One region of the Streptomyces sp. NPDC059851 genome, then DNA from elsewhere that is predicted to be linked to it. Evidence: riboswitches for the same ligand, from Rfam matches in the RefSeq annotation. Region 1 holds a riboswitch; each other region holds the start of a gene.
What was found. A riboswitch is a leader RNA that binds a small molecule or an ion and turns the genes downstream of it on or off. The one in region 1 is predicted to bind thiamine pyrophosphate.
Positions count from the first base shown of each region.

Region 2: it holds a riboswitch for thiamine pyrophosphate, as region 1 does, so the genes downstream of both, thiC (phosphomethylpyrimidine synthase ThiC) here and thiO (glycine oxidase ThiO) in region 1, are expected to answer to the same signal.
Region 3: it holds a riboswitch for thiamine pyrophosphate, as region 1 does, so the genes downstream of both, ACFV7Q_RS12430 (thiamine ABC transporter substrate binding subunit) here and thiO (glycine oxidase ThiO) in region 1, are expected to answer to the same signal.

Region 1 is NZ_JBHWJJ010000019.1:82,919-86,563, reverse strand. Features, by position in the region: gene ACFV7Q_RS09540 (NAD(P)/FAD-dependent oxidoreductase) at 56-1,309, opposite strand; TPP riboswitch at 1,409-1,521, shown strand; gene thiO (glycine oxidase ThiO) at 1,519-2,703, shown strand; gene thiS (sulfur carrier protein ThiS) at 2,700-2,900, shown strand; gene ACFV7Q_RS09525 (thiazole synthase) at 2,906-3,645, shown strand, end outside.
Region 2 is NZ_JBHWJJ010000007.1:89,746-93,390, reverse strand. Features, by position in the region: gene ACFV7Q_RS03810 (IclR family transcriptional regulator) at 1-326, shown strand, start outside; gene ACFV7Q_RS03805 (SsgA family sporulation/cell division regulator) at 424-873, shown strand; gene ACFV7Q_RS03800 (YibE/F family protein) at 882-2,270, opposite strand; TPP riboswitch at 2,343-2,485, shown strand; gene thiC (phosphomethylpyrimidine synthase ThiC) at 2,480-3,645, shown strand, end outside.
Region 3 is NZ_JBHWJJ010000027.1:7,666-11,310, reverse strand. Features, by position in the region: gene ACFV7Q_RS12435 (ABC transporter permease) at 1-780, opposite strand, end outside; gene ACFV7Q_RS12430 (thiamine ABC transporter substrate binding subunit) at 837-1,940, opposite strand; TPP riboswitch at 2,026-2,134, opposite strand; gene rlmN (23S rRNA (adenine(2503)-C(2))-methyltransferase RlmN) at 2,193-3,308, opposite strand; gene ACFV7Q_RS12420 (phosphatidate cytidylyltransferase) at 3,502-3,645, opposite strand, start outside.

The sequences.
Region 1 (3,645 bases):
GGGCCGTACGGGCGCCCCCGGACGGCCCGGGACGCCGTACGGGCGTCCCGCCGCCCTACAGCGGGGCGGACACGGCCGACTTCAGCGGGGTGGCGGGGTCGGCCACCCGGGCGGGGTCGACGGCGGCGCCGGTCTCGATGAGCCTGCGGCCCTGGGCGAGGTCCCGCGGCCGGCCCACGGCGAGGATCGCGACCAGCGACCCGGCCCGCAGCCAGCACACCGACCAGGCCTGCTCGCCCGGGTCGCCGCGCCACAGCAGGGTGTCCGCTTCCGCGTGGTGGCCCGCGTACTGGACGAACCGCCCGAACTGCTCGGACCAGAAGTACGGCACCGGGTCGTAGACCTGGAGCGCGCCCCCGGCGGAGGGCTCGCCCCGCGCCCCGGCCAGGATGTTCGCCGCGACGACCCGCGGCCCCTGGAGCGCGTTGTCCCAGTGGTGGACCAGCAACCGCGCCCCGTAGCGCGCCGAGGGGAACGAGGCGCAGTCGCCGACCGCGTACACCCCCGGCAGCGAGGTCCGCAGGTACGCGTCCGCCGTGACCGAGCCGTCGGCGCCGAGCTCGACGCCCGACCCGGCCAGCCAGCGCGTGGCCGGCCGCGCCCCGATGCCCACGACCACCGCTCCGGCCGGCAGCTCCCGGCCGTCCGCGAGCACGACCCGCCCGGACTCCACCGAAGCGACCCTGGCGGAGGTGAGGAGGTCGGCCCCGACCTCCTCGTACCAGCCGGCCATCGGAGCGGCGACCTCGGCCGGCAGGGCGCCCGCGAGCACCCGGTCCGCGGCCTCGACCACCGTCACGGCGCAGCCCGCCTCCCGGGCCGCGGTGGCGAACTCCGCGCCGATCCAGCCGGCGCCGACGACGACGGTGGCCGGGGTCCCGGCCAGCACCGGCCGGAGCCGGGCGGCATCGTCGAGGGTGCGCAGCAGGTGGACGCCGGGGACGCCCTCGGAGCCGGGCAGGGTCAGCGGCTCGGCGCCGGTCGCCAGGACCAGCACGCCGTACGGGACCGGGCCGGCCTCGGTGTCCAGCTCGCGGTCGGCGGCCCGCAGCCCCGTCACCTCCACGCCGAGCCGCAGCTCGATGCCCAGGCCCTCGAAGTCGACGTCGAAGGCGGAGTCCTCGGCCTTGCCGAGCAGGACCGCCTTGGACAGCGGGGGCCGGTCGTAGGGCTGGTGGGGTTCGGCGCCCAGCAGGGTCACGGGGCCGGTCCAGCCCTGCTCGCGCAGGGCCACCGCCGTCTGCACCCCGGCCATTCCGGCGCCGACGATGACGACGCCGCTCTGAGTCTGTTCGGTCTGCTCGCTCACAGACCCACCCTAGTCAGCACGATCGGTGGAAAGGGGTGCACCGGCGGCCGCGTCCCGGCTCTCTCCCGCTCCCCGAAGGGGAACGGCTACTGTGGCCACCGTACCTATCGCGGGAGCCCGGGCGTACCGGGCTGAGAGGGAGGCTGGCCGGCCTCCGACCGTCCGAACCTGATCCGGGTCATGCCGGCGAAGGGAGGGGCTGGACGCCCATGCATTCGTCCAAGGGATCCGTGCCGTCCGCGGGATCCGACGTCCTCGTCATCGGGGGCGGGATCATCGGCCTGGTCACCGCCTGGCGGGCGGCCCGGCGCGGGCTGCGCACCGCCCTCGCCGACCCGGCCCCCGGCGGCGGCGCCGCCCGGGTCGCAGCGGGCATGCTCGCCGCCGTCACCGAGCTGCACTACGGCGAGGAGACCCTACTGGGCCTCAACCTCGCCTCCGCCGCCCGCTATCCGGAGTTCGCCGCCGAACTCGCCGACGCCACCGGTGGGATGGACATCGGCTACCGGGCCTGCGGCACGCTCGCCGTCGCCCTCGACGCCGACGACCGGCTCCACCTGCGCGAGCTGCACGCCCTCCAGCGCCGCTGCGGCCTGGACTCGGAGTGGCTCACCGGCCGTGAGTGCCGGCGCCTGGAGCCGATGCTCGCCCCCGGCGTACGCGGCGGCCTGCGGGTGGACGGCGACCACCAGGTGGACCCGCGGCGGCTCGCGGCCGCGCTGCTGGCCGCCTGCGAGCGCGCCGGCGTGGACATCCGCCGGGCGGGCGCCGCACGGCTGGTGGTCACCGCCGACCGGGCGGCCGGCGCGGTGCTCGACGACGGCACCGAGCTGTCCGCGGACCAGGTGGTACTGGCGGCGGGCTCGCTCAGCGGCCGACTGGCCGGCGTGCCCGAGGAGGCGCTGCCGCCCGTCCGGCCGGTGAAGGGGCAGGTGCTGCGGCTCGCGGTGCCGGCCCCGTACGCGCCGTTCCTGTCGCGGACGGTACGGGCGGTCGTGCGCGGCAGCCACGTGTACCTGGTGCCGCGGGAGAACGGCGAACTCGTCATCGGCGCCACCAGCGAGGAACTCGGCTGGGACACCACGGTCACCGCCGGCGGGGTGTACGAACTCCTCCGCGACGCGCACGAGTTGGTGCCCGGCATCACCGAACTGCCGCTGACCGAGACCCGGGCCGGGCTGCGCCCCGGCTCCCCCGACAACGCCCCGCTGCTCGGCCCCACCGCCCTGCCCGGCCTGCACCTGGCCACCGGGCACTACCGCAACGGGGTGCTGCTGACCCCCGTCACCGGTGACGCGATGGCCGAACTGCTCGCCACCGGCGTCCTGCCCGAGGCCGCCCGGCCCTTCAGCCCGCGCCGCTTCTCCCCCGCACGTCAGGAGTCGTACGCATGACCATCTCCGTCAACGGCGAGCCGCGCGAGCTCGCGCCCGGCACCACCCTCGACGTGGTGGTCGCCACCCTCACCACGGCCCCCTCCGGGGTCGCGGCCGCACTCAACGAGACCGTGGTCCCACGGGGGCGGTGGCCGCACACCCCGGTCGGCGACGGCGACCGGGTCGAGGTCCTGACCGCGGTCCAGGGGGGCTGAGCGCAATGGCGGACGACGCGTTCGTCCTCGGCGGCCGGACCTTCTCCTCCCGCCTGATCATGGGCACCGGCGGGGCGCCGAGCCTGGAAGTACTGGAACACGCCCTGACCGCCTCCGGTACGGAGCTCACCACGGTCGCCATGCGCCGGCTCGACCCGGCGGTGCAGGGCTCCGTCCTCGGCGTCCTCGACAAGCTCGGGATCGCGGTCCTGCCGAACACGGCCGGCTGCTACACGGCCGGCGAGGCCGTGCTGACGGCCAGGCTGGCCCGGGAGGCGCTCGGCACGGACTGGATCAAGCTGGAGGTCATCGCCGACGAGCGGACCCTGCTCCCCGACGGGGAGGAGCTGCTCGCCGCTGCCGAAACCCTGGTGGACGACGGGTTCACGGTGCTGCCGTACACGAACGACGACCCGGTGCTGGCGCGGAAGCTGGAGGACGCCGGCTGTGCGGCCGTCATGCCGCTCGGCTCGCCGATCGGTTCCGGCATGGGCATCCGGAACCCGCACAACTTCGAGCTGATCGTGGAGCGGGCCGGCGTGCCGGTGATCCTGGACGCGGGGGCGGGAACCGCCTCGGACGTGGCGCTGGCGATGGAACTCGGCTGCGCCGGGGTCATGCTGGCGTCCGCGGTGACGCGGGCGCAGGCGCCGGTGCTGATGGCCGCGGCCATGCGGGACGCGGTGTCTGCGGGGCGGCTCGCCTTCCGTGCGGGCCGCATCCCGCAGCGCCGCTTCGCGCACGC
Region 2 (3,645 bases), on a different contig from region 1:
TGTTGGCCCAGCTCGACGAGGAGACCCGCCGGGACTACTACGACCGCCATCCCGTCGAGGCCATCACCCCCTACACCGTGCGGGACCAGCGCGCCCTGGAGCAGAAGATCGGTTCGCTGGGGCGCATGGAGCCCGTGACCGAGCGCCAGGAGTACGCCCTCGGCACGGTGTGCGCCGCGATCCCGATCATCGCCGGCGACGCCGCCGCCACGATGGCCATTTCCCTTCCCCTCCATCAGCAGGAACGATTGCCGTGGGTAGTGGATCGGCTACGGAGTGAAGTAGGCGCGCTGTTGAGTACCCTCTCCTTCTCTATCAGTATCTGAAAACTCACTCCTTGTGATCCGCTAGCGCTTCCACCAGTCTTGTCAAGGGGGTCCCGGGGGGTCATTCCTGGCCACTTCCACAACAGCGGGGTAGGCAATGCGCGAGTCGGTACAGGCAGAGGTCATGATGAGCTTCCTCGTTTCTGAGGAGCTCTCCTTCCGGATCCCGGTCGAGCTCCGGTACGACGGCGGTGACCCGTACGCGGTACGGCTGACCTTCCACCTTCCCGGGGACGCGCCGGTGACCTGGGCGTTCGGGCGGGAACTCCTGCTCGACGGCATCAACCAGCCGTGCGGGGAAGGGGATGTGCACATCGCCCCGACCTCGTCCGAAGACCTGTCCGACGTCCACATCCGGCTCCAGGTCGGCAGCGACCGCGCCCTCTTCCGGGCCGGTGCGGCACCTCTGGTCGCCTTCCTCGACCGTACCGACCGGCTGGTTCCGCTCGGTCAGGAGCGCAACCTCGGGGACTTCGAGATGAGCCTCGACGAGGCGCTCGACAGAATCCTCGCCGAGTCCCGGCAGAACGAGCAGAACGCCGGCTGACGGCCGGTTCAGCGCTTGCGCCGCCGCCCCCGGCCCCGCCCTCCGCGTCCCGCGCCGGGGGCCGTCGGCGTACCGGCCGGGCCCGCCGGCCGGTCGGCGGACACCACCAGCGCTGCCAGCACCGTCGTCACCGGGACCGACGCCACCAGGCCGATCGAGCCCACGAGGGTCCGTACGATCTCCACCGCGACCAGCTCGCTGTTGGCCACTGCGCCCACACTGCTGTTCGCGATCGAGAACAGCAGCAGCAGGGGTAGGGCTGCGCCCGCGTAGGCCAGGACGAGGGTGTTGACCACCGACGCGATGTGGTCGCGGCCGATGCGGATGGCGGCGCGGTACAGGGACCGCGGCCCCATCGCCGGATCCGCGTGGTGGAGTTCCCAGACGGCCGAGGTCTGAGTGACCGTCACGTCGTCGAGCACGCCGAGCGAACCGATGATGATGCTCGCGAGCAGCAGACCGCTCATGTCGATGTCCGGGTACAGGCCGTGGATCAGCCCGGTGTTGTCGTCGGTGTTCCCGGTGAGGAACGCCCAGTCGATGAACACCGATCCCAGGAGTCCGATCAGCAGCAGCGAGACGAGCGTGCCGAGGACCGCGACGGAGGTGCGGGCGGTCAGCCCGTGGCACAGGTAGAGCGCGATCAGCATGATGGCGCTCGCTCCGATGACCGCTACGACCAGTGGGTTCGAGCCCTGCAGGATCGCCGGCAGGATGAACAGGGTCAGCACGGCGAAGCTGATGGCGAGGGCGACCAGCGCGAACAGGCCGCGCATCCGCCCCACCAGGACCACCACCAGGGCGAAGATGCCGGCCAGCACCGCCAACGGGATCTTGCGGTTCACGTCGATCACGGAGTACTGCAGGTCCCGCGGTGCGTCGGGGGCGTAGGCCACGACCACCTGCTGACCGTCCGCCAACTGCCGGGGCGCTCCCGGCTGGACGATCTCGATGAAGGTGCGGCCCTTGTCGGGCCCGGTGCCCACCTCGACCGTGGCCTTCTTGCACTGGCCGGTCTGAGCGGCCCGTGCCTCGCGGCCCTCCGGTGTCGAGGGGTTGGCCGTCGGCGGCACCTGTGAGGCGTTCACGGATTTGCAGTCGACCTGTTCGAGCTTGACGACCCGCGCCTGCTCGGTCTGGCGGTCGAAGCCCACGCCGGAGCGCTCGTGGGCGGGGGCACCGCCCGGCCAGAGCACCGCCATGCCGACGAACACGGCTGTGGCGAAGGGGATCAGTACGGCCGCGATGACCTTGCGCAGGTGCTTCGAGACAGGAGCCGCAGGGCCGTGGCCGTGGGAGTGGCCGTGCCCGTGCGCATGGTCGTGATCGGCATGCGCGGGGCCGGTGTGACCTGAGGGCTCGGCGGATTCGTCGGGGGGCTGAGTCGAAGGCGTCACCGACTGATCATCGCAAGAGTTGAGGGGGCCCACTGTTCAGCACGCCACAGATGACGCTAGCGTGGGGGCACCTTTGCACAACGCGGGAGCTCGGAGCACCGGGCTGAGAGGGCGCTGATCACCGTACGCGGGCACATGCGTACGGGAGGAGGCTGCGCCGACCGCCGAACCTGTTACCGGGTAATGCCGGCGTAGGGAGATCAGGTCTCATGACCATTCAGGACGCACGCACGCCTGCCGTCGGCCAGGACACCGACGGCCAGACCGAGCGCCAGCCGGGCTGGCACAAGGGTTACGTGGCGGGCTCCCGCCCCGACATCCGGGTGCCGGTGCGCCAGGTGCACCTCACCAACGGCAAGGACGTGACCCTCTACGACACGTCCGGCCCGTACACCGACCCGCAGACCGAGACCGATGTCCGCCGCGGTCTGCCGCCGCTGCGCGAGAACTGGATCATTGCCCGCGGCGACACCGAGGAGTACGCGGGCCGTCCCGTGCGCCCCGAAGACGACGGCATCAAGCACACCTCGCCGCGCGGCGGCCTCAAGAACCTCGACGCGGTCTTCCCGGGCCGCCCGCGCCTGCCGCGCCGCGGCAGGGGCGGGCAGGCCGTCACGCAGCTCGCGTACGCCCGCCGTGGTGAGGTCACCCCGGAGATGGAGTTCGTCGCGATCCGTGAGAACGTCTCCCCCGAGGTCGTGCGCGAGGAGATCGCGGCCGGCCGTGCCGTGCTGCCCGCGAACGTGAACCACCCGGAGATCGAGCCGATGATCATCGGCAAGAAGTTCCTGGTGAAGGTCAACGCCAACATCGGCAACTCCGCGGTCACCTCCTCCATCGAGGAGGAGGTCGAGAAGATGACCTGGGCCACCCGCTGGGGTGCCGACACGGTCATGGACCTCTCCACGGGCCGCAACATCCACACCACGCGCGAGTGGGTGCTGCGCAACTCTCCCGTGCCGATCGGCACCGTGCCGCTCTACCAGGCCCTGGAGAAGGTCGACGGCAAGGCCGAGGAGCTGACCTGGGAGATCTACAAGGACACGGTCATCGAGCAGGCCGAGCAGGGCGTCGACTACATGACGGTCCACGCCGGCGTGCTGCTGCCGTACGTGCCGCTGACCGCCCGCCGCAAGACCGGCATCGTCTCCCGCGGCGGCTCGATCATGGCCGCCTGGTGCCTGGCCCACCACCAGGAGAACTTCCTCTACACGAACTTCGAGGAGCTCTGCGAGATCCTCGCGGCGTACGACGTGACGTACTCGCTGGGCGACGGCCTGCGCCCCGGCTCGATCGCGGACGCCAACGACGCGGCGCAGTTCGCCGAGCTGAAGACGCTGGGCGAGCTGAACACGATCGCCAAGCGTCACAACGT
Region 3 (3,645 bases), on a different contig from region 1:
CACGAGCCGCAGCGCGGCCTCGCGCCGGCGCACGGTCCAGGCGTGCACGGCGAGGATCAGGGCGACGGCGGCGAACTGCACCATCGTCAGGACGGCAGCAGTGGACAGGTCGAGCAGCTGCGCGGTCTGCCGGTACACCTCCACCTCAAGGGTGGCGTACGAGGGCCCGCCGAGGATCTGCACGACGCCGAACGAAGTGAAGGTGAACAGGAAGACCATGAGCGCGGCGGCGGCCACCGCCGGGACCAGCGCGGGCAGCGTCACCCGCCGCCACGCGGCGAACCGCCCCGCGCCCAGTACCCGGGCGGCCTCCTCCTGACGGGGGTCCAGCTGCGCCCACAGCCCGCCGACGGTGCGGACGACCACCGCGTAGTTGAAGAAGACGTGCGCGAGGAGGATCGCCCACACGGTGGTGTCCAGTCGGACGCCCCACAGCTCCTCCAGGAGCCCGCCCCGCCCGACCAGCGCCAGGAACGCGGTGCCGACGACCACGGTGGGCAGCACGAAGGGCACGGTGACCACCGCCCGCAGGAGCTGCTTGCCGGGGAACTCCAGCCGGGCGAAGACGTACGCGGCGGGGAGCGCGACCAGCAGGGTGAGCAGCGTGGAGACGAACGCCTGCCAGGCGGTGAACCAGAGCACCGCGGCGATGTCGGGCTGGGCCAGCACCTCGCCGATGCGGCCGAACTGCCAGCCGTCGTCGGTCCTGACCCCGCGGCCGACGATCGCGGTGACGGGGTAGGCGAAGAACAGGGCGAAGAAGGCCAGCGGCACGGCCATCAGGGCCAGCCTGACGGCCGCGCCGCGGGCGCCGCCTCGTCCTGCGGGGGCGGGGGCTACTTCACGACGAGCGAGGACCATGTCTTGACCCACTGCTCACGGTTCTTGGCGATGGTCCCGGGAGCCACGGTCTCCGGCTTCTCGACGACCACGCCGTGCTTCGTGAACAGCTCGGGCAGCGCTGCGTCCTTGACCACCGGGTTCACGAACATCTGGAGCGGCATGTCCTCCTGGAACTTCTTGCCGATCATGAAGTCGATCAGCGCCTTGCCGCCCTCCTCGTTCTTCGCGCCCTTGAGCAGGCCGGCGAACTCGACCTGGCGGAAGCAGGTGCCGGTGGCCACGCCCGTGGGGGCCTCGGCCGGCTTGGGCTCGGCGTACAGGACCTCGACCGGCGGGCTGGAAGCGTACGAGACCACCAGCGGGCGGTCGGCCTTGGCCTTCTTGCCGCCCGCCGAGCCGGAGAAGCGCTCGTTGTACGTCTGCTCCCAGCCGTCGACGACCTCGACGCCGTTGGCCTTGAGCTTGCTCCAGTAGTCCTTCCAGCCCTCCTCGCCGTACTTGCCGACGGTGGCCAGCAGGAAGCCCAGGCCCGGGGAGGAGGTGGCCGCGTTCTCGGTGACCAGCAGGTTCTTGTACTCGGGCTTGATCAGGTCGTCCAGGGTCTGCGGCGGGGCGATCCCCTTGTCCGCGAAGTAGGCCTTGTCGTAGTTGACGCAGATGTCGCCGGAGTCGACCGGCGTGACCCGGTGCTGCCCGTCGAGGACGTACTCGGGCTTCACGCCGGCCAGGCCCTTGGCCTCGTACGGGGTGAAGACGCCGTTGTCGAGGGCGCGTGAGAGGAGCGTGTTGTCCACGCCGAAGAACACGTCACCGCGCGGGGAGCCCTTGGTGAGGATCTCCTGGTTGAGGGCCGCGCCCGCGTCCCCGGACTTGAGGACCTTGACGGTGTAGCCGCTCTGCTGCTCGAACTCCTTCAGGACCGATTCGGTCACGTTGAAGGAGTCGTGGGAGACGAGCGTGACCGTCTTGGACTTGGGCGACCCGCTGGCGCCGTCCCCGGCCCCGTCCCGGCCGCCGTCGCCACCGCAGGCGCTGAGCGTGGTGACGCCGAGGGCGGCCGCGAGCGCGGCGCCCGCGATCTTCTTGGTGGTGCTCACTGGTGTATTCCTCCTGGGATGACCAGGAGAAGACGCGGCCCCGCCCGGCGCTCTGTCGGAGCGGACGCCGGGCAGGGCGCAACAGCTTGAGTGGTGACCGAACTCCCTACCCCGAATGACCGGGGCGAGGTTCAGAGGGTCTGCGGCTGACGGTGCCGCACTCTCAGCGCTGTGGCGCTCCCCTGTCGGAATATGCAATTGGTTCGGCCACAGGGTACCCCGTGGCCGAACCGGCTCCACCAGAAGCGGAAGCTACCGTTCCGCCGCGGCCAGCTGGCCGCACGCACCGTCGATCTCCTGACCACGGGTGTCACGCACCGTCACGGGCACGCCATGGCGTGCGATGGCCTCGACGAAGGCCCGCTCGTCCTCGGGGCGCGAGGCGGTCCACTTCGAGCCCGGCGTCGGGTTCAGCGGGATCAGGTTGACGTGGACGCGCTTGCCCTTGAGGAGCTTGCCCAGGAGGTCGCCGCGCCAGGCCTGGTCGTTGATGTCGCGGATCAGGGCGTACTCGATGGAGACCCGGCGGCCGGACTTCTCGGCGTACTCCCAGGCCGCGTCGAGGACCTCGCGGACCTTCCAGCGGGTGTTCACCGGCACGAGGGTGTCGCGCAGCTCGTCGTCGGGGGCGTGCAGCGAGACGGCGAGACGGCACTTGAAGCCCTCGTCGGCGAACCGCAGCATCGCCGGTACCAGGCCCACGGTGGAGACCGTGATGCCGCGCTGCGACAGGCCGAGGCCGTCGGGCTCGGGGTCGGTCAGCCGGCGGATGGCCCCGACGACCCGGTTGTAGTTGGCCAGCGGCTCGCCCATGCCCATGAAGACGATGTTCGACAGCCGGGCCGGGCCGCCGGGCACCTCGCCGTCGCGCAGGGCGCGCATGCCGTCGACGATCTGGTGCACGATCTCCGCGGTGGACAGGTTGCGGTCCAGGCCCGCCTGGCCGGTGGCGCAGAACGGGCAGTTCATGCCGCAGCCGGCCTGCGAGGAGATGCACATGGTGACCCGGTCGGGGTAGCGCATCAGCACGGACTCGACGAGCGTGCCGTCGTGCAGCCGCCACAGGGTCTTGCGGGTGGTGTCCTCGTCGCAGGAGATGTGCCGTACGACGCTCATCAGGTCCGGCAGCAGCTCCTCGCGGAGCTTCTCGCGGGAGCCGGCGGGGATGTCGGTCCACTCCGCCGGGTCGTGGGCGTAGCGGGCGAAGTAGTGCTGCGAGAGCTGCTTGGCCCGGAAGGGCTTCTCGCCGATCGCGGCGACCGCCTCGCGCCGCTCGGCCGGCGAGAGGTCGGCGAGGTGCCGGGGCGGCTTCTTCGCCCCCTTGGGCGCGACGAAGGTGAGCTCTCCCGGAGCGGGGCGGGGTGCCATGACGGTCCTTCCTCAGACGACGAGGTCCGACGGGCTCCGCACGTGCGGAGCCGATGGCGATGGCGCGGTCCGCGCCCGGAGACCTCACGAGATGCGTCCCCGCGATCACGGGGAAAGGGCGCACCACGGAAATGGTGCGCCCTTCAGGATAACCCGGTCGGCTCAACCGGTGCCGACGGTCCGGTTCCGGCGGTCAGCCGGTGCCCACGAACAGGGCCAGCAGCAACCACACCACCGGGGCGGTCGGCAGCAACGAGTCCAACCGGTCCATGATCCCGCCGTGGCCCGGGAGCAGGGTGCCCATGTCCTTGATGCCCAGGTCCCGCTTGATCATCGA